3 regions of the Thermodesulfomicrobium thermophilum DSM 16697 genome follow, and region 2 is predicted to be linked to each of the others. Evidence: predicted binding sites of a transcription regulator. Region 2 holds the regulator's gene; each other region holds the start of a gene.
What was found. Region 2 encodes sigma-54, which starts transcription at its own class of promoters, with help from an activator protein. Its sites were predicted from a motif close to CTGGCACGGNNNNTGCTT; they were not measured.

Region 1: a site for sigma-54 is predicted at 3,466-3,483, ahead of BR00_RS01625 (glutamine synthetase III family protein). Genes of this name have one in related genera too.
Region 3: a site for sigma-54 is predicted at 1,614-1,631, ahead of ispD (2-C-methyl-D-erythritol 4-phosphate cytidylyltransferase). Genes of this name have one in related genera too.

What each region holds. Positions count from the first base shown of each region.
Region 1 is NZ_JCANTW010000011.1:62,739-70,265, forward strand. Features, by position in the region: gene BR00_RS01615 (glycogen/starch/alpha-glucan phosphorylase) at 1-1,890, shown strand, start outside; gene BR00_RS01620 (EAL and HDOD domain-containing protein) at 1,947-3,149, opposite strand; gene BR00_RS01625 (glutamine synthetase III family protein) at 3,549-5,732, shown strand; gene BR00_RS01630 (AI-2E family transporter) at 5,850-6,920, shown strand; gene BR00_RS01635 (hypothetical protein) at 6,935-7,294, shown strand; gene BR00_RS01640 (adenosine kinase) at 7,192-7,527, shown strand, end outside.
Region 2 is NZ_JCANTW010000014.1:234,044-241,570, forward strand. Features, by position in the region: gene BR00_RS08445 (PTS sugar transporter subunit IIC) at 1-236, opposite strand, end outside; gene BR00_RS08450 (PTS sugar transporter subunit IIB) at 250-714, opposite strand; gene BR00_RS08455 (PTS sugar transporter subunit IIA) at 714-1,121, opposite strand; gene rapZ (RNase adapter RapZ) at 1,181-2,059, opposite strand; gene BR00_RS08465 (PTS sugar transporter subunit IIA) at 2,065-2,520, opposite strand; gene hpf (ribosome hibernation-promoting factor, HPF/YfiA family) at 2,523-3,056, opposite strand; gene rpoN (RNA polymerase factor sigma-54) at 3,094-4,527, opposite strand; gene lptB (LPS export ABC transporter ATP-binding protein) at 4,633-5,352, opposite strand; gene lptA (lipopolysaccharide transport periplasmic protein LptA) at 5,349-5,870, opposite strand; gene lptC (LPS export ABC transporter periplasmic protein LptC) at 5,873-6,433, opposite strand; gene BR00_RS08495 (KdsC family phosphatase) at 6,409-6,957, opposite strand; gene kdsA (3-deoxy-8-phosphooctulonate synthase) at 6,941-7,527, opposite strand, start outside.
Region 3 is NZ_JCANTW010000015.1:186,085-193,611, reverse strand. Features, by position in the region: gene BR00_RS09305 (Nif3-like dinuclear metal center hexameric protein) at 1-611, shown strand, start outside; gene BR00_RS09300 (zinc ribbon domain-containing protein) at 625-1,371, shown strand; RNA gene rnpB (RNase P RNA component class A) at 1,380-1,732, shown strand; gene ispD (2-C-methyl-D-erythritol 4-phosphate cytidylyltransferase) at 1,749-2,930, shown strand; gene gltX (glutamate--tRNA ligase) at 2,924-4,387, shown strand; gene cysS (cysteine--tRNA ligase) at 4,366-5,826, shown strand; gene lipB (lipoyl(octanoyl) transferase LipB) at 5,865-6,503, opposite strand; gene BR00_RS09270 (NifB/NifX family molybdenum-iron cluster-binding protein) at 7,165-7,527, opposite strand, start outside.

The DNA.
Region 1 (7,527 bases), on a different contig from region 2:
TTTTATGGAAGATCTGAAGTGTACCACGATTCCTCTGGAGCGGAAAGGTTTCGATGGGTCGATACAGATACTGTAATGGCAATGGCGTGCGATATTTTGATACCTGGATATCGTAACGATTACGTGACAAACATGCGCTTATGGAAGGCGGTTTCCAGTCGGGAATTTGATTTGAGCGAGTTCAACGAAGGCGACTATATCGGAGCTGTTGAAAGCAAGGTCAAAAGCGAGAATATCTCCAAGGTTCTTTACCCCAATGACCATAGCCCCAGTGGAAAGGAACTCCGTCTCAAACAGCAGTACTTTTTTGTCGCCGCCACCTTTAAAGATATCTTGAGACGATACCGCAAAAACAACTACGCCTCTTTTGAAAACTTCCCCAATCAAGTCGCTGTGCAGCTCAACGATACCCATCCGGCCATTGCCATCGCCGAGTTGATGCGCATCCTCGTGGACGAGGAAATGGTGGACTGGCATGAGGCGTGGAAGCTGTGTCAGAAAACCTTTGCCTATACCAATCACACCGTGCTGCCAGAAGCCTTGGAAGTGTGGCCTGTAGAGCTTTTATGGCGTGTGCTTCCCCGGCACATGCAAATCATTTTTGCCATCAACCACTTTTTCTTGGAGGAGGTGCGCCGCTGGAAGCCGGGGCGCGACGACATTGTGCGCGCCATGTCCCTGATCGGCGAGGATGGGCCGCAGACGGTGCGCATGGCGCATTTGGCCATCGTGGGGAGCCATACCGTCAATGGAGTCGCCAAGCTCCATTCGGACATCCTCAAAAAGCGTCTGTTCCATAATTTTCACGAATTCTATCCCGAAAAATTTACCAACGTCACCAACGGTATTACGCCGCGCCGTTGGCTCGATGGGTGCAATCCAGAGCTTTCGCACCTGATCACCTCGGTTATCGGCCCTGATTGGGTTCGGGATTTGAGTTTGTTAGAAGGCCTTACTGCGTATGCGGATGACCCAGAGTTCCAACAACGCTGGCTTGCCGTGAAGCGACAAAACAAGAAGCGTCTTGCCCGATATGTCTTGCGCAAGCTGGGAATGGGCGTAAACCCGGCATCACTGTTTGATGTCCAGGTCAAACGCATCCATGAGTACAAGCGTCAGCTTCTCAATGTGCTTCATGTTATTACACTCTACAATCGTATCAAGGCGCAGGGAGAAGATGCGCATACCCCGCGCATCGTCTTTTTTGGCGGGAAGGCTGCTCCTGGATACTTCATGGCCAAACTCATCATCAAGCTCATCAACTCAGTTGCGCAAGTCATCAATGCGGATACTGCTGTTGGAAGTATGCTCAAGGTCGTATTTCTGCCCAACTACTGCGTTTCGCAGGCAGAAATCGTCATTCCTGCCGCAGATTTGTCCGAGCAGATATCTACTGCAGGTATGGAGGCTTCGGGGACCGGAAATATGAAATTTGCGCTCAACGGCGCGCTTACCATTGGAACGCTTGACGGCGCGAACATCGAGATACGCGACCTCGTCGGCCATGAAAACTTTTTCCTCTTTGGACTCACGGAAGAAGAGGTCGTGCACATGCGATCTCAAGGGTACAATCCTTGGGCAATCTATGAGAATGACGTGGAGCTCCACAAAGCTCTGGACATGATTGCATGTGGTCATTTCAGTCCGGAAAATAAAGATCTTTTCCGGCCAATTATCGATGCTCTACTGCACAATGGTGATTATTATATGGTGCTTGCTGACTATCGCAGCTATATTCAGGCCCAGGAGTCCGTATCCGCAGCCTATCGCGATACTGCACGGTGGGCGCGCATGTCGATTCTCAACACCGCGCGTATGGGATTCTTTTCTTCGGACCGGGCCATCATGGAATATGCATCGCGCATTTGGAATGTGGATCCGATCCGCTAACGCGCCGCACGGACCTGCGATACCGACCAAGGGGGCGAAGAGCCCCCTTGGTGTTGTTAGAGGGACGCGTCGAGGATGGAAGTGGCCCAGGCCGTTGCCTCGCTATGCAAGCGCTTGACCGTGGGGATGTCGAGGCCCAAGGCCTGGGCGAGGGGTTCTTCCGTACCGTCTTCACAGGCGAGCATGAGATCCAGCAGTGGCCGGTGGGCGCAATTGGGGTCACCAAGCAGAGCTTTTTTCTGGAAATCGCTCAAGGGGAGGGATTCGAGCACCGTGGCCATGGGAATCCCGAGCATGGCATCCAAAAGGGAGAACATCCCGAGCAGGAACATCTCTTCTGGTTTGAAATCCCAATAATCATAAGTTTTGACCAACTCTTCCAAAAACTTGCCGCGCCGCAGCGCGAAATGGGCGAGCTCGGTCTGTTGTTCGTTTTGCGCCATGTCCGCCAGGAGCATGGCGCGCAGCCAATTGCGCATCTGACGCCAGCCCAACAGGGTGATGGCTTGCCGGATGGATTCGATCTTGCGGGCAAAGCCGAAGGCCGGGGAGTTGAGGTAGGTGAGGAGCTTGTAGCTCAAGGTGACATCGGTTTGGACTGTTTGTGCAAGTTTGTTCAAATCAGGGTCTTCTTGCTCGATGACTTCAAGAAGGCGCAGCCGCGAGCCCTGATGGGCGGAGATTTTTTTTCCGGGAATGACCTCGGGCTGGGTGAAGGCACGGCCTTGAAAGAGGCTGCCGCCGCGCTGGGCGAGGGATCGGAAGTCGTCTTCGGTGTTTACATTTTTGCACAAAATAAGCGCGTGGGTCTTTTGGACCGCTGTTTGGAGGGCGGGGTCCTCGAAGGCGGCGGGAGAAGTGACGGTGATGACTTGTGATTTCTCCAAAAGTGGCGAGGCCGGCGTGGTGGCGGGGTGCCATTCGAGGGCCAAGGTATGTCCTTCGGCGTGGAGTCGATCGAGGACTTCGGTGATGGTGGCGTCGAGCTGGTATTCCGTGGCCACCTGGATGGCGGAGTTGGCCGCAGGGATGGCGTGGGGGAGTTCGTTGGCGATTTGGTCATAGGTGTAGGCAATGAGGATTTTTTTGCTGCGGGCCACGATGTTTTGGAGGCCGACTGAATCGCCGGCGATGATGGTGGTCCCCACCGTACTTTGACCGGTGTCGCTCGTCGCCTGAATTTCGTATCCCCAAACGGTTTTGTTGGTGTGAAAGATGGGGAGCCGGGTCAAAAGATAGAGATTGGTGTTGGCGGGCATAGGGGACTCCTTGAGAAGGGGTTGGAGATAGCCGTAGCGTTCAAGTAAAGGAAAACGATGGGCGTTGTCTAGAAAATGTCGTGGCGAGCCTGGGTGGTGTGCAGGCAGACGTGCCACCTTGCGGTGGCTCCTCCGCTTTTGGGAGCGCGGGTGTTGCCTTCGTGCGTCCCGCGAGCAGTGCGAACAGCTCTGATGGGAGCTGGATGGACAAAAATGAAAAAAAATAATGAACAGGCTTGGCAAAATGACAAGATGGGGGGGGAGATGCTGGAGGCTTTTTATTTTTTTATTAAATAAAATAAGCATATTATGCTTTTTGGCCCTGTCCTTGCTTGTTTTGGGGCGTTGGTTCATACGGCGGGCGCATGGCGCGACCCTATCACCTTTTTGGAGGAGTCTATGAGCGGAGTTTCTACCCGGCGGGATGCCATTCGGGCGATTTTAGAGTACAAACCGGCCTCTTCTGGGATGCACTTCCAGGAGGAAAAACCGACGGACATCTATGGATGCAACGTATTCAACGACCAGGTCATGCGGGAACGTCTGCCCAAAGACGTCTATAAGTCGCTCAAGAAGACCATCGAGCTGGGGGAAAAACTGGATCCGTCCATTGCGGACATCGTGGCCACGGCTATGAAAGATTGGGCCATCGAGAAAGGGGCCACGCATTTTACCCATGTGTTTTTCCCCTTGACCGGCCTTACTGCAGAAAAACACGATTCCTTTTTGACCCCTGACGGGAAAGGGGGGGCCATTGCCGAGTTTTCCGGTAAGATGCTCATCCAGGGTGAGCCGGATGCATCGAGTTTTCCTTCCGGTGGGCTGCGCACGACGTTCGAGGCGCGTGGGTATACGGCGTGGGACGTCACCAGCCCCGCGTATATCCTGGAAAATCCCAATGGGACCTTTTTGTGCATCCCCACGGCATTCGTCTCCTGGAACGGCGAGGCCCTGGATAAGAAAACACCGCTGCTGCGTTCCCTGCAGGTATTGAACAAGCAGGCCAAGCGGGTGCTCAAGCTCTTTGGCACCGAGACGACGCTCCCCATCACCTGTTTCGCTGGCCCGGAGCAGGAGTATTTTCTCATCGATCGCAACTTTGCCTTTGCCCGGCCGGACCTGTTGATTGCAGGACGTACCCTTTTCGGCGCCAAACCTGCCAAGGGCCAGGAATTCGAAGACCAATACTTTGGAGTGATCCCCCGTCGGGTACTCTCCTTCATGATGGAAGTGGAGCGGGAGCTCTACAAACTTGGTGTGCCGGTGAAGACCCGGCACAACGAGGTGGCGCCCAGCCAGTTCGAGATCGCGCCTTTGTATGAACAGGGGAACTTGGCTACGGATCACAACCAGCTCATCATGACGGTACTGCGCACTGTGGCCAAGCGCTACGGCATGATGTGCCTGCTCCATGAAAAGCCCTTTGCCGGCATCAACGGTTCAGGCAAACACCTCAACTATTCCATTGGCAACGCCGAGCTCGGCAGTCTTTTCGATCCCGGCGACACCCCCCACGAAAACGCCCAGTTTTTGGTGTTCTGCGCGGCCACTATTCGTGCACTCCACAAATACGGCGCTCTCCTGCGCGCCACCGTGGCCTCGGCGTCCAACGACCATCGTCTTGGCGCCAACGAGGCCCCGCCGGCCATCATGTCCGTGTATCTGGGCGAGCAACTGAGCGACGTGTTCGAGCAGATCAAGACCGGTCAGGTAAAGGGGTGCAAGCAGAAGTGTTTCATGAATGTGGGGGTGGACACCCTGCCGCCGCTTCCCCGGGACCCGGGAGACCGCAACCGCACCAGCCCCTTTGCCTTTACCGGCAACCGCTTCGAGTTCCGCGCCGTGGGCTCCTCCATGTCCATCGCCGGCCCGCAGGTGGCCCTCAACACCATGCTCGCCGAGTCGTTGGATTATATCGCCACGGAGTTGGAAAAGGCCACCGCCGGGGACCCCTCCAAGCTCAATGCCGCGGTGCAGGAGCTTCTGCGTTCCATCATCACGGAGCATGAGGCGGTCATCTTCAACGGCGACGGATATTCCGAAGAATGGCACAAAGAAGCGGAGCGTCGCGGGCTGCCCAATCTCAAAACCACCCCGGACGCCTTGCCGGTGCTTACCAGTCCGGAGGTGGTGGAGCTCTTCACCAAGTACGGGGTCTTCACCGAGGCAGAGCTCAAAAGCCGCGAGGAAATCTATACCGAGCAGTACTGCAAGACCATCGAGACCGAAGCGGCCCTTGCCCTGCGCATGGCGAAGACCATTATTCTCCCTTCCGCCATCCGTTATCAGGGAGAGCTGGCGGCGGTGTGCGCCAATTTGCGCGCCATCGGGAAAGACTTCCGCACCAAGATGCTGGACGCGATCACCGAGAACCTGCGCAAGCTCCAGGACGCCATTGAAAATCTCGATGCCGTGTTGGCCGCCGACAAAGGGGCGTCGACCCATGCCCATGCCCGCTATGCCTGCGATGTCATTCTGCCGGCCATGGCGGAAGTGCGCCAATGGGCGGACACCCTGGAGACCATGGTGGCCGATGACCAATGGGCCCTGCCCAGCTACCAGGAAATGCTCTTTATCCGCTAACCACATCCGTCACTGGGCATCTTGTCTGTCCACGAAGGCCGCCTCCGGGCGGCCTTCGTGTTGACGGGCGAAACCCGGACAGGCTAGGCCGCGTCCATTCTACGACAAGGAGCCTCTGTGCATTTGTTTCGCAACGTACTCGATCGTTTTGCAGCCAATCCCCAATTTTTTACTCTGGTGGCAGTACTCGCAGTGCTGTCTGCCTTGGTGTTATGGATTGGCGACTTTTTGGCCCCAGTGATCGCCGCCTTGGTGATCGCCTTTCTCCTGGAGGGCTTGGTGCGCCCATTGGTGCGTTTGGGCACGCCTCGTCTCGTTGCGGTCAGCCTGGTGTGTTTGCTCTTTGTAGTGCTCTTGGTGTTTTTGGTCCTTGGCCTTGCTCCGCTCCTCATCCGTCAGGTGACGGACTTTCTGGGGCGGTTGCCGGATATGGTGGCCAGCGCCCAAACGCTGCTCGTGCATTTGCCCGAGCGGTATCCGCATCTGATTTCGGAAGCATATTTGACGGAGCTCTTGGATAGTTTCCGCATCCAGATCGCCAGCTATGGCCATCAACTGGTGGCATACGGCCTCTCCAGTATGCGTTCGGTCATCACCTTCACTATCTACTTGGTGCTGTTGCCCATCATGGTGTTCTTCTTTCTCAAGGACAAAACACTGCTCATTGGATGGTTTCGTCGTTTCTTACCGGAAGACCACCGGCTTGCCAGCAAGGTGTGGGCGGATATCCAGCGGCAGGTGAGTGACTACGTGCGCGGCAAGATCCTTGAGATTCTCATCGTGTGGGTGGCGACCTATATTACTTTTCTGGTGTGCGGATTGAACTACGCCATGCTGCTCAGCCTGTTGGTGGGGCTTTCGGTGATCATCCCCTATGTCGGTGCAACGGTCGTGACCATTCCCGTTGCCGTGGTTGCTTATATGCAATGGGGGGTCGAGAGCCAGTTCATGGTGGCGCTCGGGGCGTATCTGGTGATCCAACTCTTGGACGGGAATGTCCTCGTCCCGCTGCTGTTGTCCGAGGTGGTGAATATCCATCCCATCGCGGTGATTGCCTCCATTTTGGTGTTCGGCGGTCTGTGGGGATTTTGGGGGGTGTTTTTTGCCATCCCTCTGGCCACGGTGGTGCAGGCGGTGCTCAACGCCTGGTGGGCGCGTGACCTGGAGACGGACAGCACAGCATGCTGACAAATGGAGTGCATATGGAATTTGACGTGTTTGGTATGGGCAATGCTTTGGTGGACATGGAGTTTGCCGTCGATGACGCCTTTTTGGAGACCCATGGCATTGCCAAAGGACTCATGACCTTGGTGGATACGGAACGCCAGTTTGCTGTGCTCCAGGCGCTGCGCGGTCAGCATGGGAGCCGGGCCTGCGGAGGCTCCGCCGCCAATACCATGGTGGCTGTGGCGGCCTTGGGGGGCGGGCGTGCTATGCGTTCCTGGTGGCTGCCGATGAGATGGGGGATTTTTTCTTGGAGGATTTGGCCCGCATGGGCGTTGCCACCACCCTGCAGGGGCCGCGTCCTGCTGGGAGCACGGGGTCGTGTGTGGTGCTCGTGACCCCGGATGCGGAGCGCACCATGAATACCTATCTGGGTATTTCTGCGCAGTTGAGCCCAGCCCAGTTGGACGAAGAGGCCGTGGCCCGTTCCCGATTCGTGTATGTGGAAGGCTATCTCGTGTCTTCACCCACGGCCCGGGCTGCGGCCGTGGCGGCCATGGCCATGGCCCGACGCCATGGGGTGCGCACGGCACTCAGCTTTTCCGACCCGGCCATGGTGCAGTACTTTCGC
Region 2 (7,527 bases):
GTGGCCGCAAGGGTGAAGGCAAGGAGGCCGTTGGGGGGCACGTAGGCGCCGGCGGGAAAGAGGTCGAGCCAAAGAAGTTCGAAGAAGACTCCTATGAAAACGACCGAGGCGTCCGCCGTGGCTGCGCCCCAGAGCAGGGCTGCGGCTATTGGTCGGTGGAGGAGCGAGGTGTCGACGCAGAAGCGCGAAAGATTGAGGAGGGCAAAAAAAAAGCGCTGAGCATAAGGGTCGGCCAATGGGGATCGAAACTCATAAGTGCACCGTGACGGATTTTCCCGGCACACACCGGAAATCGAGCTCCACGCCGTGGTCGTGAAAGAAGATCAGGCATGAGCGGTCTTCTTCCGACACGCATACATGGGCGCAGAGTTGCTGTTTTCCGGGGCCGTCGTGAAGGTTGCCGATGTTGACGCTGTGGATGCGGCAGCCGCTGGTGTAGGCCAGCTGGGCGTCCGGGCAGGTGGCGAAGAGCACCATGATGTGCGGATCCGCGGCTTGGGTGTGGAGACTTTCCAGCACAGAGGCCAATTCCGTGACCCGGCAGCAGAGGAACGTCACGTCATCGGGGATCGCCAGGCGCATGATTTCCTGGCGTAACGGGTCTGCTGCCAAGTCATCATTGGCCACCACCAGGATGCTCGCCCCTACGTAGGGCATCCATGCTTCGATGACCTGGCCGTGCACCAGACGGTTGTCGATGCGAAACCAGAGCATTATTCCGAAACCTTACGCCGCAGGACCTCGCCGGCCACGAGGATGCCTTGTTTGCCGGCGGATTTTGCCTCCAAGGCCACTTGGTGCAATGTCCCCGAGCGGTTGGTGAGCGCTTTGAGCAGGAGGGGGAGATTGACCCCGGAGACGACTTCCACCTTCCCCTGAAGAAGCAGCGAAAGACTGAGGTTGGACGGCGTGCCGCCGAACATGTCCGTGAGGATGAGGACCCCGTTGCCGCGGTCCAAGCGGCGGACGTGGTCTTTGATGTCTCCGAGGATCGTATCCATGGGACGGGTGTCGTCCACTGCCACCACGGCGCATCCTTCTTGGGGGCCAAGGATGGTTTGGGCGGCATCGAGCAGATGCTCACCAAAGGTGCCATGGGTGACAAGCAGCACGCCGATCATGATTCCTCCTTGGGGGTAAGTCCCGCACAGGGCATGGCGTGCCTAGCGTTTCTTTGGCCTTATGGCAATGTCCAATGACGGTGCTCGACGGTTACGGTGCGGCCTTGAGCCCGGAAGTGGGCGCCTACGCGTTCCGCAACGGCGACGGAACGGTGGCGGCCTCCGGTGCAGCCCAGGGCCAGGGTGAAGCGGAAACGGCCTTCGGCTTCGAGAAGCGGGATCATGGTATCCAAAAGTCCTATGAGCTTGGGGAGAAATGCCTGGGCAATAGGGTTTTCGAGGACAAACGCGGCCACTTCGGGGTCCTGCCCGGTGCCTTGCCGCAGGGAGGGCTCGAAGTAGGGATTGGGGAGGAAACGGACATCAATGACGGTATCCGCTTCCGAGGGCATTGCGTGTTTGAACCCAAAGGTGATGAGATGCAGACGCATGCCCTGTGGAGCACTGCTCAGTGTCTCCCAGCGGCTTTGGATGGCGCGGCGTAGATCGTGGATGGAATAGTGGGTGGTATCGATGACGAGGTGGGCGCCGTCGCGGATAACGGCCAGGAGGGATCGCTCGGTTTCAATGGCTTGCTCAAGGCCGGGGGTGGTTGTGCTGAGCGGGTGGGGACGCCGTGTGGCGGCATAGCGCCGCAGCAAGGTCGAAGTGGAGGCTTCAAGAAAAAGCACCGTGGGGGTGGGATGGAGTTTGGCGAGGATTTCCTGCCATTGCTGGGCGAGGGCCGGCTGCCGGAGATCCATGCCCAGGGCCAGTCCGGCATAGGCATCTGCGGAGGAGCGGAAAAAGAGGTCCACAAGGTCCGGAGCCATGGCTGCCGGCAGATTGTCCACGCAAAAAAGCCCCATGTCCTCCAGGATGTTCAGGGCCGTACTCTTTCCAGACCCAGAAAGGCCGGAAACGATGACCAGGGGCTTGGTGGCTGTGGGAGGGGCCATAGAATTCAGGGCAGTGGGTAGGAGGTCATGAGTTCGAAAAGTTGGGAGGGCGGGGCGCTGAGAAAACTTTGGCGGAAGCTTGTATCCCGCAAGAGGCGCGCCAGGGAGGCCAATACCTTGAGATGCATACCGGCGCCCCCCGCTGGAGCGAGTACCAGCGTAATGATGTGCACTGGTTTATGGTCGACGCTGTCGAACTCCACGCCTTGAGTACTGCGCCCCACGACGACGGCGATATGGTCCAGCCCGTCCACCTTGCCGTGAGGGATAGCAATGCCATCGCCGATGGCAGTGGAACCAAGCCGTTCCCGTTCTAAAAGGATTTGGACGACGGCCTCCGGGGATACGCTTGGGAAAAGTGGTATGACCGGGCGCACAAGTTCGGCCAGGACCTCGGTCTTGGTCCTGGCCGAAAGTTCAGGAAGTACATGACTTGGATGGAGAAATTCGGAAAATTGCATGATTAGATGCCTGGATCGATGAGTCCGAACCCACCACTGCTTCTGCGATACACCACGTTGATGCGTTCGGTCTCGGCGTTGAGGAAGACGAGGAAAGTGTCTTCGGTTGTTTCCAATTGGAGCGCAGCCTCCGCCACAGTCATGGGTTTGGGGTCGAAGTGGTCGCTGCTTTCCACGACCGTGTGTGGAGCACCCTCGGATTGTTCCAGGCGAAGCACGTCCATGCGCACCGGAACCCCTTTGCGACGTGTTTTGTTTTTATCGCGGATTTTCCGCAGTTGGGCTTCGAGTTTCTCCCAAACCAAATCCACAGTGGCATACATGTCATTACTTTCGTCTTGAGCAGAGAGGTGAAGGTCTCTGCCCACGAGGACGACTTCGGCGATATGCCGGTACTTCTCCACCTCAAGGTTGACCTGGAGCTCCGTGTCGTCTCGATCTCCAATATATTTGACGAGTTTTTGGAAACGATCCCGGGCGTATTTGCGCAAGTGGTCCGAAGGCTCGAAATTTTTGAAGTTGAAGACGATGTTCATAGCAACCTCCTTGCGTTCGGTTGGGTCGAATGACCAATTAGAGAATCCGGCGTCTTCGGGAAGAAGACTCGATTCCCAGTACCGCACGGTATTTCGCCACAGTCCGGCGGGCGATGTTGATATCCAGGCGCTCTTTGAGCACCGCAGCAATCTTCTCATCGCTGAGCGGGTGCGCCGGGTCCTCTTCGTTGACCAATTGTTTGATGATGGCCTTGACGCTTTCGGAGCCCACCTCAGAGCCGTCGTCCATGGAAAGTCCGGAGTTGAAGAAAAATTTCAGCTCGAACACCCCATGCGGGGTCGCCACGTATTTGTTGCTGGTAATACGGCTCACCGTGGATTCGTGCATGCCAATGTCCTCGGCCACATCCTTGAGCACCAGAGGCTTGAGCTTGGTGACCCCGTGACGGAAAAAATCCTGCTGGAAGCGCACGATGCTCTCCATCACTTTATAGAGCGTCTTTTGGCGCTGCTGCAAGCTTTTTAAAAGCCATTGGGCGGAGCGGGCTTTTTCTTGGATGTAGTCTTTGTCGGGGCCTTGGCCGCCTTGGAGCAAGGTATCGTAGTGGGAACTGATCTGCAGGCGAGGCAGCCCCTCTTCGTTGAGCAGCACCACGAATTCGCCGTCGAACTCGTGCACGAACACGTCCGGGCTGACGTACACCGTGGCTTCGCTGCCAAAGCTTGCGCCCGGCAGAGGTTCTAGGCTTTGGATGATATCCAGGTAGGCGCGCAGGTCTTCCAGCTCGATCTTGAATTTCCGCGCCAGTGGTTTGAAACGCTTGCGTTCGATGTCTTCCAGGTGATCGCGCACCAAGGTGGTGAGAATGGGATCGTCTTGCCCCAACACCTCAAGTTGCACCAGCAGGCACTCCCGCAGGGAGCGGGCCGCGACGCCCACCGGGTCCATGCGCTGGATGCGGGCGAGCACCGCCTCGATGGCCTCGCGCTGGGCGCCGGTCTGCTCCATGAGATCTTCCAGGGTGGCCGTGAGGTAGCCGCGGGAATCGAGATTGCCGATGATGGCTTCGCCAATGGCTTGGCTCGCCTCGTCGAGGTCGGAGAGCCGCAGTTGCCAAAGCAGGTGGCCTTCCAGGGAGGGCTTGCCGGAGATGCGTCCTTCCCAGGGGGTCATTTCTTCTTGGAGTTCGGCTTCCTTGTTGTGTTGCTTACTGGTGCTCGCAAAGTCGCCTAAATAGGTTTCCCAATCGGCGTTGCGCAGCAGGTCTCGTTCGTTGCAGGAGAGGGCCGCTGTGGCGAGTTCCGGGGGAGTGGAAGGGACGTCTTCCGTGATCTCGGGCGTGGGGTGGTCCGTGGCTTCTTCTAAAACCGGATTCTCCAAAAGTTCCTGCTGGATAGCCTCCAGAAGTTCCAGACGGGAAAGCTGGAGCAGCTTGATGGCCTGCTGGAGCTGGGGAGTCATCACCAGCTGTTGGGTCAATTTCAGATTCTGCCGCAGTTCCAATCCCATAGACGTTTCCTTTGCATGGAGGGGATGCCCTCGTGATGCTTGCCTTCTGCCATAGACGGCTGGGCCTGGCAATGTCTTGATTTTTTCTGGGATTTCTTTTTCCGCTTACAGGCAGAATCCTTCACCCAGATACACGGAGCGGGCCATGGGGCTGGCCACGATGTCGTTGGGAGTGCCGGAGAGCACGACGCGTCCATCGTGAACCAGGTAGGCGCGGGTGCAGATGGCGAGGGTTTCGCGCACGTTATGGTCCGAAATGAGGATGCCGATGCCCCGTTGGCGCAAGTTGGCGATGATGCCTTGAATGTCGGCCACGGCCAAGGGGTCGATACCCGCGAAAGGCTCATCGAGCAGCAAGAATTGCGGTTTGCGGATGAGGGCCCGGGCGATTTCCAGGCGTCGGCGCTCGCCTCCAGAAAGGAACGACGCCGGCTGGTCCGCCAGGCGGAGAATCCCCAGTTCTTCGAGGAGATGTTGGGCCGTGCGCTCCTGTTCGGAGCGTGGGAGCCCGGTATATTCGAGGACGATGCGCAGGTTGTCTGCCACGGAAAGATTGCGGAATATCGAGCTTTCCTGCGGCAGATAGGAAAGGCCGAGAAGGGCGCGGCGGTGAAGCGGCAGGCGGGTGATGTCATGCTGATCGAGAGTCACCGTGCCGGCGGACGGGGTGGTGAGGCCGGCAAGCATGTAGAAAGTCGTGGTCTTGCCCGCCCCATTGGGACCGAGCACGCCGACGATCTCGCCGGGCTGCACCTCCAGGTCGATGCCCCGTACCACCTCCCGCCGTCGGTAGCGTTTTATGAGCCCCAATCCTACGAGGCTCATGGCTTCTTCTCCAACAATCCGGGGGTTGTCTTGGGCGCAAGGAAGATGGCCTCCACCCGTTGTTTGGCGCCGCCGCGCACCTCGCTTTTGCCGTCTTTGAGGTACAAGACGATGACCTCGCCGCGGATGCTGTTTTTGCCCTCACGAACCTCAGGATTGCCTTCCAGGGTGACGGTTTCGGTGCGGGCGTCGAAGGTGGCCCGTTTCCCGGTGCCGCTGCGGTTTTGGGTGGTCTGGATGCGCACGTTGCCTTCGGCGACGATGGACCGCACTTTGCCCTGGGGGGATGTGGCCGCGGCCTTGGATGCGCCTTCCTCCAGATGTACGGTGACCGTATCGGCCCAGAGCTCCATGTCCTCACGGGTGGCGTGGACCGCGCCGCGAAAGACGATTCGTCCGGCTTTTTGGAGATATTCCATGGAGTCCGCTTGGATGGCCACCGGCTGCTCTTCTTGGGCAGGCGCAGCCAGGGCCGGAGGGGCCAGGAAGAGACCGAGAAGTATGAGAACAGGGAGCATGGTCATTTCCTTTCAGGGTGGATGACGGCCTGGACGCCGCCGGTGGCAATGATACGCTCTTCGGAAAGAAACACCTGGACTTCCGGAGCGTCGAGGTCAAGGCGCGGGCCGCGCACCTGCACAGATCCCGCAAAGACGAGGCGGGCGTCCGCCTCGTTGTAGCGCATGCTCTGGGCGCTCATGGTGTGGTCGCGCATCTGTGCCGTGAGATTGCCCACGAGTTCCGCTTCGCCGCGTTTTTGCCACACCTGGCCGTGGAGGGCCGTGGCAGTGATGGGCCCGTGCGGGCTGAAATAGTGGATGCGCGGGGCGGTGATGCGCAGGGTGTCGGTGGCCTGATCGTAGTCCGCCTGCTGGCCGTCCAGCTCCCACAGAATGGTGCCGTTTTGGCCGTGGGTGAGATGAGGATCGGTGAGCTGGAGCGTGGCCTGGAGCGGCGGAAGGGAGGGGGCAGGCTCAGGGGTCCACATGCGCAGGGCGATCCACGCGCCGCCGAGAGCGGTAAGGACGCCGCTGACAAGGAGAACACCCCACCAGATCAGCCGTTGGTCCAATGGGCGCATATGGATTCCCAATGTCCTTGAGCGCGGAGGATCAGCTCTACGGCGTCGCGCACTGCGCCGTTGCCGCCACCGTGGGGCGTGACCCACAGGGCTTGGGCCAGGATCTCCGGCCGGGCGTTGGCGACGGCCAAGGGGAGTCCCACCGCCCGCATAGGGGCAAGATCCACGAGGTCGTCGCCCAGGTAGGCCGCCTGCTCCAGGCTCAGGTTTTCGTCGGCCAAGATGCGGGAGAGCGAGTCCATTTTATGATGAAATCCCGGGTAGTAATGGGAAATTCCCAATTCGGTCACCCGGGCGCGCACCGCTGCGGAGTCCAGCCCCGTGATCACCGCGAGTTGTAGTCCTCCGTGGAGCGCCATTTTCATGCCCAGACCGTCGTGGACGTGGAAGCGTTTTTGGATGTGGCCGTGGGCGTCGTAATAGAGTCCACCATCGGTGAGGACGCCGTCCACGTCGAGAACGAGGAGCCGAACTTTGCGTGCTGCCTCCACGACGTGGGCAGGAATTTCAAAGGATTGGGGCATGAGGGAGACTCCACAGGGCTTGGATTTCCCGAAGTAGCGGCTCGAGCGCGGCAAGGGGCCAGGAATTGGGGCCGTCGCACAGGGCGCGCTCGGGCTCGGGATGGGTTTCCAAAAAGAGTCCCTGGCATCCGCAGGCCGCTGCAGCGCGGGCAAGGCAGGGGACGAAGCGGCGGTCCCCGCCGGAGCGGTTTCCTTGGCCGCCCGGCAGTTGCACCGAGTGGGTGGCGTCGAAGACCACCGGATAGCCGTGGCCCGCCAGGATGGGCAGGGAGCGGAAATCCACCACCAGGTTGTTGTAGCCAAAAGAAGTGCCTCGCTCGGTGAGCCAGATGCGCGTACCGCCGGCAGCTTCGATTTTGGCCACCGCGCCCGCCATATCCCAGGGCGCCACGAACTGGCCTTTCTTGACATTGACGATACGCCCGGTTTTTGCCGCAGCCTGGAGGAGGTCCGTCTGGCGGCAGAGAAACGCCGGGATTTGGATGACGTCCGCCACTTCGGCCACGGCTTGGGCCTGACCAGGCTCATGGATGTCCGTGAGGATGGGAAGGCCGGTGCGTTCTTTGATCT
Region 3 (7,527 bases), on a different contig from region 2:
GGCTTTCCCCGATCCAAGTGCTCGAGGAAACTTTCCGCCAAACGCCCATCCTCTGCGTCCTCCCGAAAGGCCGCCCCCAGGACGTCCCCCAAGGGATCACACCGGTCATGGCGACACCCGGACCGACAGGGCTGCTGCTCGCCGTATGGCCCGAAGACCTCGACGCGATTCGGGCCATTGCCTCTGGACCATGGGTGGAGGCGCCCCTCAGCGCGCCGGTGCGCACCGCAGGGATTGGACAAGTAGGAGATCTCCCGGAGCCCGTCTCGTGGGAGACGCTCCGAACACGCCTGGAACACTGGGGCGTCCCCTGTAACCGCCTGGTGGGCCAACCGCCGCAGCGCATCACCCGCGTGGCCATCTGCCCGGGATCGGGCGCGAGCTTAGGGCGGGCAGCGTTTGGCCGCGGCGCGCAAGTCTTCATTACCGGCGATATCAAGTACCACGACGCCCAGGCCCTGGAGCCCCTCGGGCTCACCGTGGACGCCGGACACTTTTCCCTGGAAGAAATCATGATGCGCACCTGGAGTGAACACCTCGCCCGTGAGCTTGCGCCGCTGGGCCTCCATGTGCATCGCATCCCCGGACACGACCCCATCCGCATGGGGTAAAGGAGGAGACGCCTTGAGCCTCTACATGGAACAGATCGAACAACTCGTCGTCTTGCAGCGTGTGGATTCGGAAATCCTTGCTTTGGAAAAGGCATTGCAAGCTGCACCGGATCAGCTCCAAGAGCTGGAGAAACGCCTCCAGTATCTGCAAGAACAAGAAGGCATCATTCAGGAAAAGATGGATATCGTCCTGGAGCAGAAGCATAAACTGGAAGCAGAAATCGATGCCGACGACCAGCTGATCAAAAAAAACAAAAACAAACTCCTGCAGGTGGAAAACACCAAAGAGTATCACGCCATCATGCGGGACATGGACACGCTGGAAAAGACCAATCGCCAGCGTAAAGAGGAGCTCGACACCGTCCTCGCCGACATCCACGAACTGGAGGAGCGCAAAGCCGCACTCGCCAAGGACGTCGAAGATGTCCGCGACCGCATCAAAGAACAGCAGGCACAGCTCGATGCCAAACTGCAAGAAAAGCGGGAACGCATGGGCAAGCTCCTGCAGGAAAAAGAGCGGGCCACCAAGGCCATTCCGCAGCCGATTTTGGAGCGGTACAATTTTATCCGGCAGCGGCTGGAGAGCCCGGTCATCGTCCCGGTGACCGAAGGTATCTGTCAGGGATGCTTCATCGCCATCCCGCCGCAGAACTACATCGATCTGCAAAAGGGAGAGCAAATCTTAAGCTGCCCCAATTGCCAGCGCATCATGTATTGGGACAAGCACTTCTCGCCTCGCGAGGAGAGCCCGGAAGCATAACCCGTAACGGAGTCGGACAGGCCGTCGCTCCTGGCTTCCAGGGGAGGAAAGTCCGGACACCACAGGGCAGGATGCTGGATAACGTCCAGCGGGGGCGACCCCGGGAGAAGGGCCACAGAAACAGACCGCCTGCGCTCCCGCGCAGGTAAGGGTGAAAAGGTGGGGTAAGAGCCCACCAGATGCCGTGGTGACACGGCATGCTCGGCAACCCCCATCCGGTGCAAGACCAAATAGGAAGGCGGCTGGCCCGGCCCATGCCTTCGGGTAGGTTGCTTGAGGCGGCGGGTAACCGCCGTCCCAGAGAAATGACGGCCACCCGCGTTGGCGGGCACAGAATCCGGCTTATCGTCCGACTCCGTTTTTTTGGTGTATCGACCATGCAACTTTGGTGCATCCTCTTGGCTGCGGGCCAAGGCAGCCGTCTGGCACCGGCCACGGGCGGTGTGGCCAAGCAATTCCTCTCCGTGGGCGGCGAGCCTTTGTATCTCTCCTCGGCACGAACCCTCGCGGCGGTGCCGGAGATGCGCGGCATGGTGGTGGTCCTGCCGCGGGAAGACTTTTCCTCCCACGCCGCACAATTGGAGACCTTGCTCGCAGAACAACCACTGGGCATCGAAGTCCGCACCGCACCCGGAGGCGCGCGGCGGCAGGATTCCGTGGCCCACGGCCTTGCACAGGTACCGGCCTCCGCCACCCACGTGCTGGTGCACGACGCCGCGCGACCCTTTGTCTCCGCCCAGCTGACGACCCGACTGCTGGACGCCTGGACGGGCGATTGCGGCGGGGTCATTCCCGGACTTGCGCCCACCGACACCATCAAGGAATGCCAGGGGGACCGCGTCGTGCGCACCCTGGACCGCCGCCGCCTCATGGCGGTGCAGACCCCCCAGCTCTTTACCGCCGCGGTGCTGCGCCGCGCCCACCAATGGGCCCACGACCACGCGGTGGAGGTCACGGATGACGCGAGCCTCGTGGAGGCCATGGGTGAATGCGTGCGGGTGGTGCCCGGAGAGGCGGACAATCACAAAATCACCCACCCCGAGGATCTGGCCATGCTCACCCCCCCACGCCCCAATCGGCGCCACACCATCGGCTTTGGCTACGATGTCCACGCCTACGGCGGAGACCGCCCCATGGTCTTGGGCGGCATGCCTATCCCTGGAGCGCCGGCCGTGCGCGCCCATTCCGACGGCGACGTGCTGCTCCACGCCCTGGCCGACGCCATCCTCGGTTGCCTGGGGGCAGGCGATATCGGTGAGCACTTTCCCGACACCGACCCACGCTGGGAGGCCATCCCCTCCAGCGTGCTCCTCGACCAGATCCTGGAGCGCGGCCGCCAGCAGGACTTGGTCATCGATCACGTGGACCTGACGATCATCGCCCAGATTCCGCGCCTTGCCCCCCACCGGGAGGCCATCCGCGCCAATGTGGCCCGGTTGCTGGAGCTTTCCCCTCACCAGGTGAACCTCAAGGCCACCACGGAAGAAGGCCTCGGGTTCACCGGCCGCAAGGAAGGCATCAAGGCCGTGGCCGTGGTCACGGGGAGTATGCCATGCTAGACGCCGCCACACCCTGGGTGGTCCGCTTCGCCCCCAGCCCCACGGGGAGCCTGCACCTGGGTAACGCCCGCACGGCGCTGCTCAATTTTCTCCTTGCCCGCAAAAGCGGCGGCCGGTTTCTGCTGCGCATCGAAGACACCGATGCCGAGCGCTCTACCTTCGCCGCCGAGGCCGAAATCCTTTTTGCCTTGGCATGGCTGGGACTGACGCCCGATGGTCCGGTGGTGCGGCAAAGCACCCGCATCGCCCGCTACCGCGAGGTGGCCATGCAGCTTCTCGATCAAGGCCGAGCCTACCCCTGCTTTTGCTCCGAAGAGCGCCTGGCCGCCCAACGGACAGCCGCCCTCGAAGCTGGCGAAGCCCCGCGCTACGACGGCCGCTGCCGCCGTATCCCCCAGGCCGAGGCCCTCGCCCGCGTGGCGGCCGGCGAACCCCATACCCTGCGTCTGGCGGTGGAGCCGCAAGCCATCTCCTTCGACGACGCCATCAAGGGTCCTATGGAAGTCCCGTCCTCGGCCTTCGGCGACTTCGTCCTGCTGCGCTCCAGCGGCTGGCCGAGCTACAACTTCGCCGTGGTAGTGGATGACATGGACATGGGCATCACCCTGGTTGTGCGCGGCGAAGACCACCTCACCAATACCGCCCGCCAAATCCTCCTCTACCAGGCCCTGGGCGCGCCCATCCCCCGCTTCGCCCACCACGGCCTCCTGGTGGACCGAGACGGCAAAAAGCTCTCCAAACGCAGCGGTGCCGCCACCGTGATGGAAGCCGCCCAGGCGGGGATTCCGGCCAGCGCACTGGCCCAGTATCTCGCCTCCATCTCCGGGGCCGTGGACAGCGCCGAGCCGGTCATAAACCTCGCCGAACTCGTAACACGCTTCGACCCCACGAGTCTTGGCCGCGGCAACGCCGTGTTTCTCCCCGAAGACTTGGAGCACCTGGCGGCCCGCACCTTCCGCGCCCTGCCGCCGGAAGAGATCTGTCGCAAGCTCGCCGCCATCCTTCCTCAGGACGCCCCGTGGCACCGGCGTTCCCCGGAAGACCAGGCCGCCCTCGTCCGCGCCGCCCTTCCCGCCTCGCGCCACATCCACGAACTTGAGCACACCATCCAGCTCTTCACCCAGCCTTTCCCGTGCTACAGCGCCGAAGCCATCGGCGCGGCCCGGGAAGGACGTGCGGTACTCGCAGCGCTCCTGGCCAAACTTGCTGCCTTTTCCGAAGGCACGCGACTGTCCTCCGCCGAGGCCGGGGCCCTTCTGCAGGCCGTAGGCAAAGAGTGCGCCGTCCGAGGCCGCGCCCTGTACCATCCGGTGCGCCTGGCCCTTACCGGCACCGACCGCGGCCCCGAGCTCACCGCCATGTTCGAACACGTTCCCGTGGAAATTCTTCGGGCCCGCCTGCGTCTTTTCCTCCATCCCGAATCTCAGGAGACACCATGCAGCTCTACAACACCCTGACCCGCAAGAAAGAGCCCTTCCAACCCCTGCGCGACGGCCACGTCAGCATGTACGTCTGCGGCATCACCGCCTACGACTACTGCCACATCGGCCATGCACGCTCTGCGGTGGTTTTCGACGTTTTGGTGCGCTATCTGCGATCCATCGGCTATAAAGTCACGTTCGTCCGCAACTTCACCGATGTGGACGACAAAATCATCGCCAGGGCTGCGCGGGAGGGCGTTGATGAGCCTACCGTTGCAGCAACCTACATCGCCGCCTTTCACGAAGACATGGAGCGCCTCGGCGTTGTCCAAGCCGATGTGGAGCCCAAGGCCACGGAACATATCCCGGACATGATCGCGCTCTGCCAAAAGCTCATCCAAACGGGCCGCGCCTACGCCACAGCGGACGGCAGCGTCTATTTTCGGGTGCGATCCTTTCCGCCCTACGGTCAGCTCTCGGGACACAACCTCGACGATCTGCGCAGCGGCGCCCGCGTGGAGCCGGGAGAAGGCAAAGAAGACCCCCTCGACTTTGCCCTATGGAAAGGGGCCAAGCCCGGAGAGCCCAGTTGGGAGAGCCCCTGGGGGGCCGGGCGGCCGGGATGGCACATCGAGTGCTCGGCCATGAGCGAACGCTACCTGCCGCTGCCCCTGGACATCCACGGCGGCGGCCAGGACCTCGTCTTCCCGCACCACGAAAACGAAGCCGCGCAGACCGAAGCCGCCACCGGCAAGCCGCTGGCCCGCTTCTGGGTGCACAACGGCTTCGTGCAGATCGACGCGGAAAAAATGTCCAAGTCGCTTGGCAACTTCATCACCATCCGGGACATCCTCTCCCAACACCACCCAGAGACCCTGCGGCTCTTTCTCCTCACCAAGCATTACCGCAGCCCCTTGGACTACACCCTTGCCGCCATGGAGGAAGCCGAAACCGCCCTGCGCCGGGCGTATCTCGCCAAGGCCGCCATGGAAGACGCGCTCGGCGCCACCAAGTCCTGGACCGAAGCCCCGCTGCCGGCGGAACTCGTGGTGGAAGCCACGGCCATCGAGACCAAGTGGGACGAAGCCATGGACGACGACCTCAACACCGCCGCTGCCCTGGGACACACCTTTGCCTTTTTGCGTCTGGTCTCACGCGTCCTGGAAGACAAGGCCCTGCGCCGCACCACCGGAGCCCGGGATTTTCTACGCCACGCCATGGAACGCTTGGAGGGATGGGGGAATGTGCTCGGCATCCTTCTGCGCCCGGCCGCGCAATTCTTGAGTGAAGTGCGCACCGTGCGCATCCAGCGCCGCGGCATCGATACCGAGGCAGTGGACCGATTGGTGGCCGAGCGCCAGGAAGCCCGCAAAGCCAAGGACTTCGCCAAGGCAGACAGCCTGCGCGAAAAGCTCGCCGCCATGGGAGTGACGGTCCAGGACACGCCGAGCGGCCCGACCTGGGACGTGGACTAAACCACGGGCGCCCCAGCGGGCGCCCGCTTTTTTCGGCATCACGCCGGGCGCGGTCCAGGCAGGCGCCATAGCCATTGCCGGACCCAGGCGGCCTTGACCTCCTCCAAGGACACAGGGCGTCCACATTCTTGCGTGAGCGAGGTCATGCGCACCCCAAGGCCGCACGGATCGATGAGATCGAAAAAACGCAAATCCGGCGCCACGTTGAAGGCGATACCGTGGTAGGTCACCCCACGGCGCACCGCGACCCCCACCGAGGCGAGCTTGGCTCCCCCAACGGTCCACACCCCGGGATAGCCTGGCCGGCAGAGGGCCTCCACACCCATGGCTGCGGCCACAGCCACAGTGGCTTCTTCCAGAATGCCCACGTGCTGGCGCACGCCCATGCCGCGGCTCGGCAGGTGCACCACCGGATACGCGACGAGTTGTCCGGGACCATGATAGGTCACCAGACCGCCTCGCTCCGTACGGCGCACCGACACTCCAAGACGTGCCAATTCCTGCTCCGGAATCTTGATGAGGGAGGCGGCATCCCGCCGCCCCAAGGTGATGACATGCGGATGCTCCACCAGGAAGACCGCATCCTGCGCCGCGCCCGCGATGCGTGCCTCCACGCGCTCCACCATGCGGGCATGGGCCGTATCGAAATCGAGAAATCCCAAATCGAGAATTTCCATAAACCTCCCCTGCCGGCCGCGCCGGCTTTCGGGGCGGTGTGCGGCGCCTTCCTGGCCGCGTCAACCCACTATCCCGGGGCGGTTACCGGACAACAGTATCGCCCCCCTGGATGCAGCAATACAAATGGTGTCCTCTGAAGCGTCGGGATGACGGCTGACGGAACCGTCGGCGTCGAAGAGCTGGCATGCGTTCCCGTGGACGCAGGCGTATCGGGGAGGCAGAAGCGCCACGGGGGGCACAGGTGTAAGGGTCGGAACGCCCCCAGGTGCACAGGCAGCAAGGATGACGGGCCGGCACAATCGCAACAAGCGGGCGATCTTGCCTTCCGTTCTCCGTCGACGGTCACTTGCGCCGGGCAGTGGGCTTTCCCGGCAGGCGGGGATTGGGCGGGAAAAAGCCAAAGGACGAACCCGTTTTCAGAGCAGCATCCCCCGGGGCGGGGCGAGTGCGCCCGGACCGTCCGCGTGCAAGCGATGTTGGGCAGTACGCCACGCTCCACGCGGAACAACCACCGCCCTCCCCGCTGGTCCGCCTACGGGCGACCAGAGCCAATCTCCAACCCGCCCACCCGACCACAGCACACCAGCGGGCACGCGGACAACGACCACTGCCCAGGCGCTGAGACAAAAATAGGGGGCCATGGCCCCCCGAATCCGGTCTTTAGTGATGGCCGCCGCAGCCGCCACCACCCCCGCCGCAGGTGTTGTGCGGAGAAAATTGCGGAAGCCGCCCGGCCAGAAAGGCCTGCACCGCAGCGCCGACACTGGGGGCGCCGGCCCCATAAAACACCTGGATCCCCGCTTGCTGGAAGCCCAAAAGCGGCCGCATACCCATGCCACCGGCAATCAAGGCGCAAACCCCATGGGAAGCCAGATACTGCACCGGGGCCAAACACCCCCCTTCCTCGTGGGGGATATTGGGGAGAGCCTCCACCGCAACCACCGCACCGTCTTCCACATCCACCAGCGTATAGAGCTCGCAATGCCCGAAATGGGCGCTCACCCCGGCCTCCATGCCACCAGG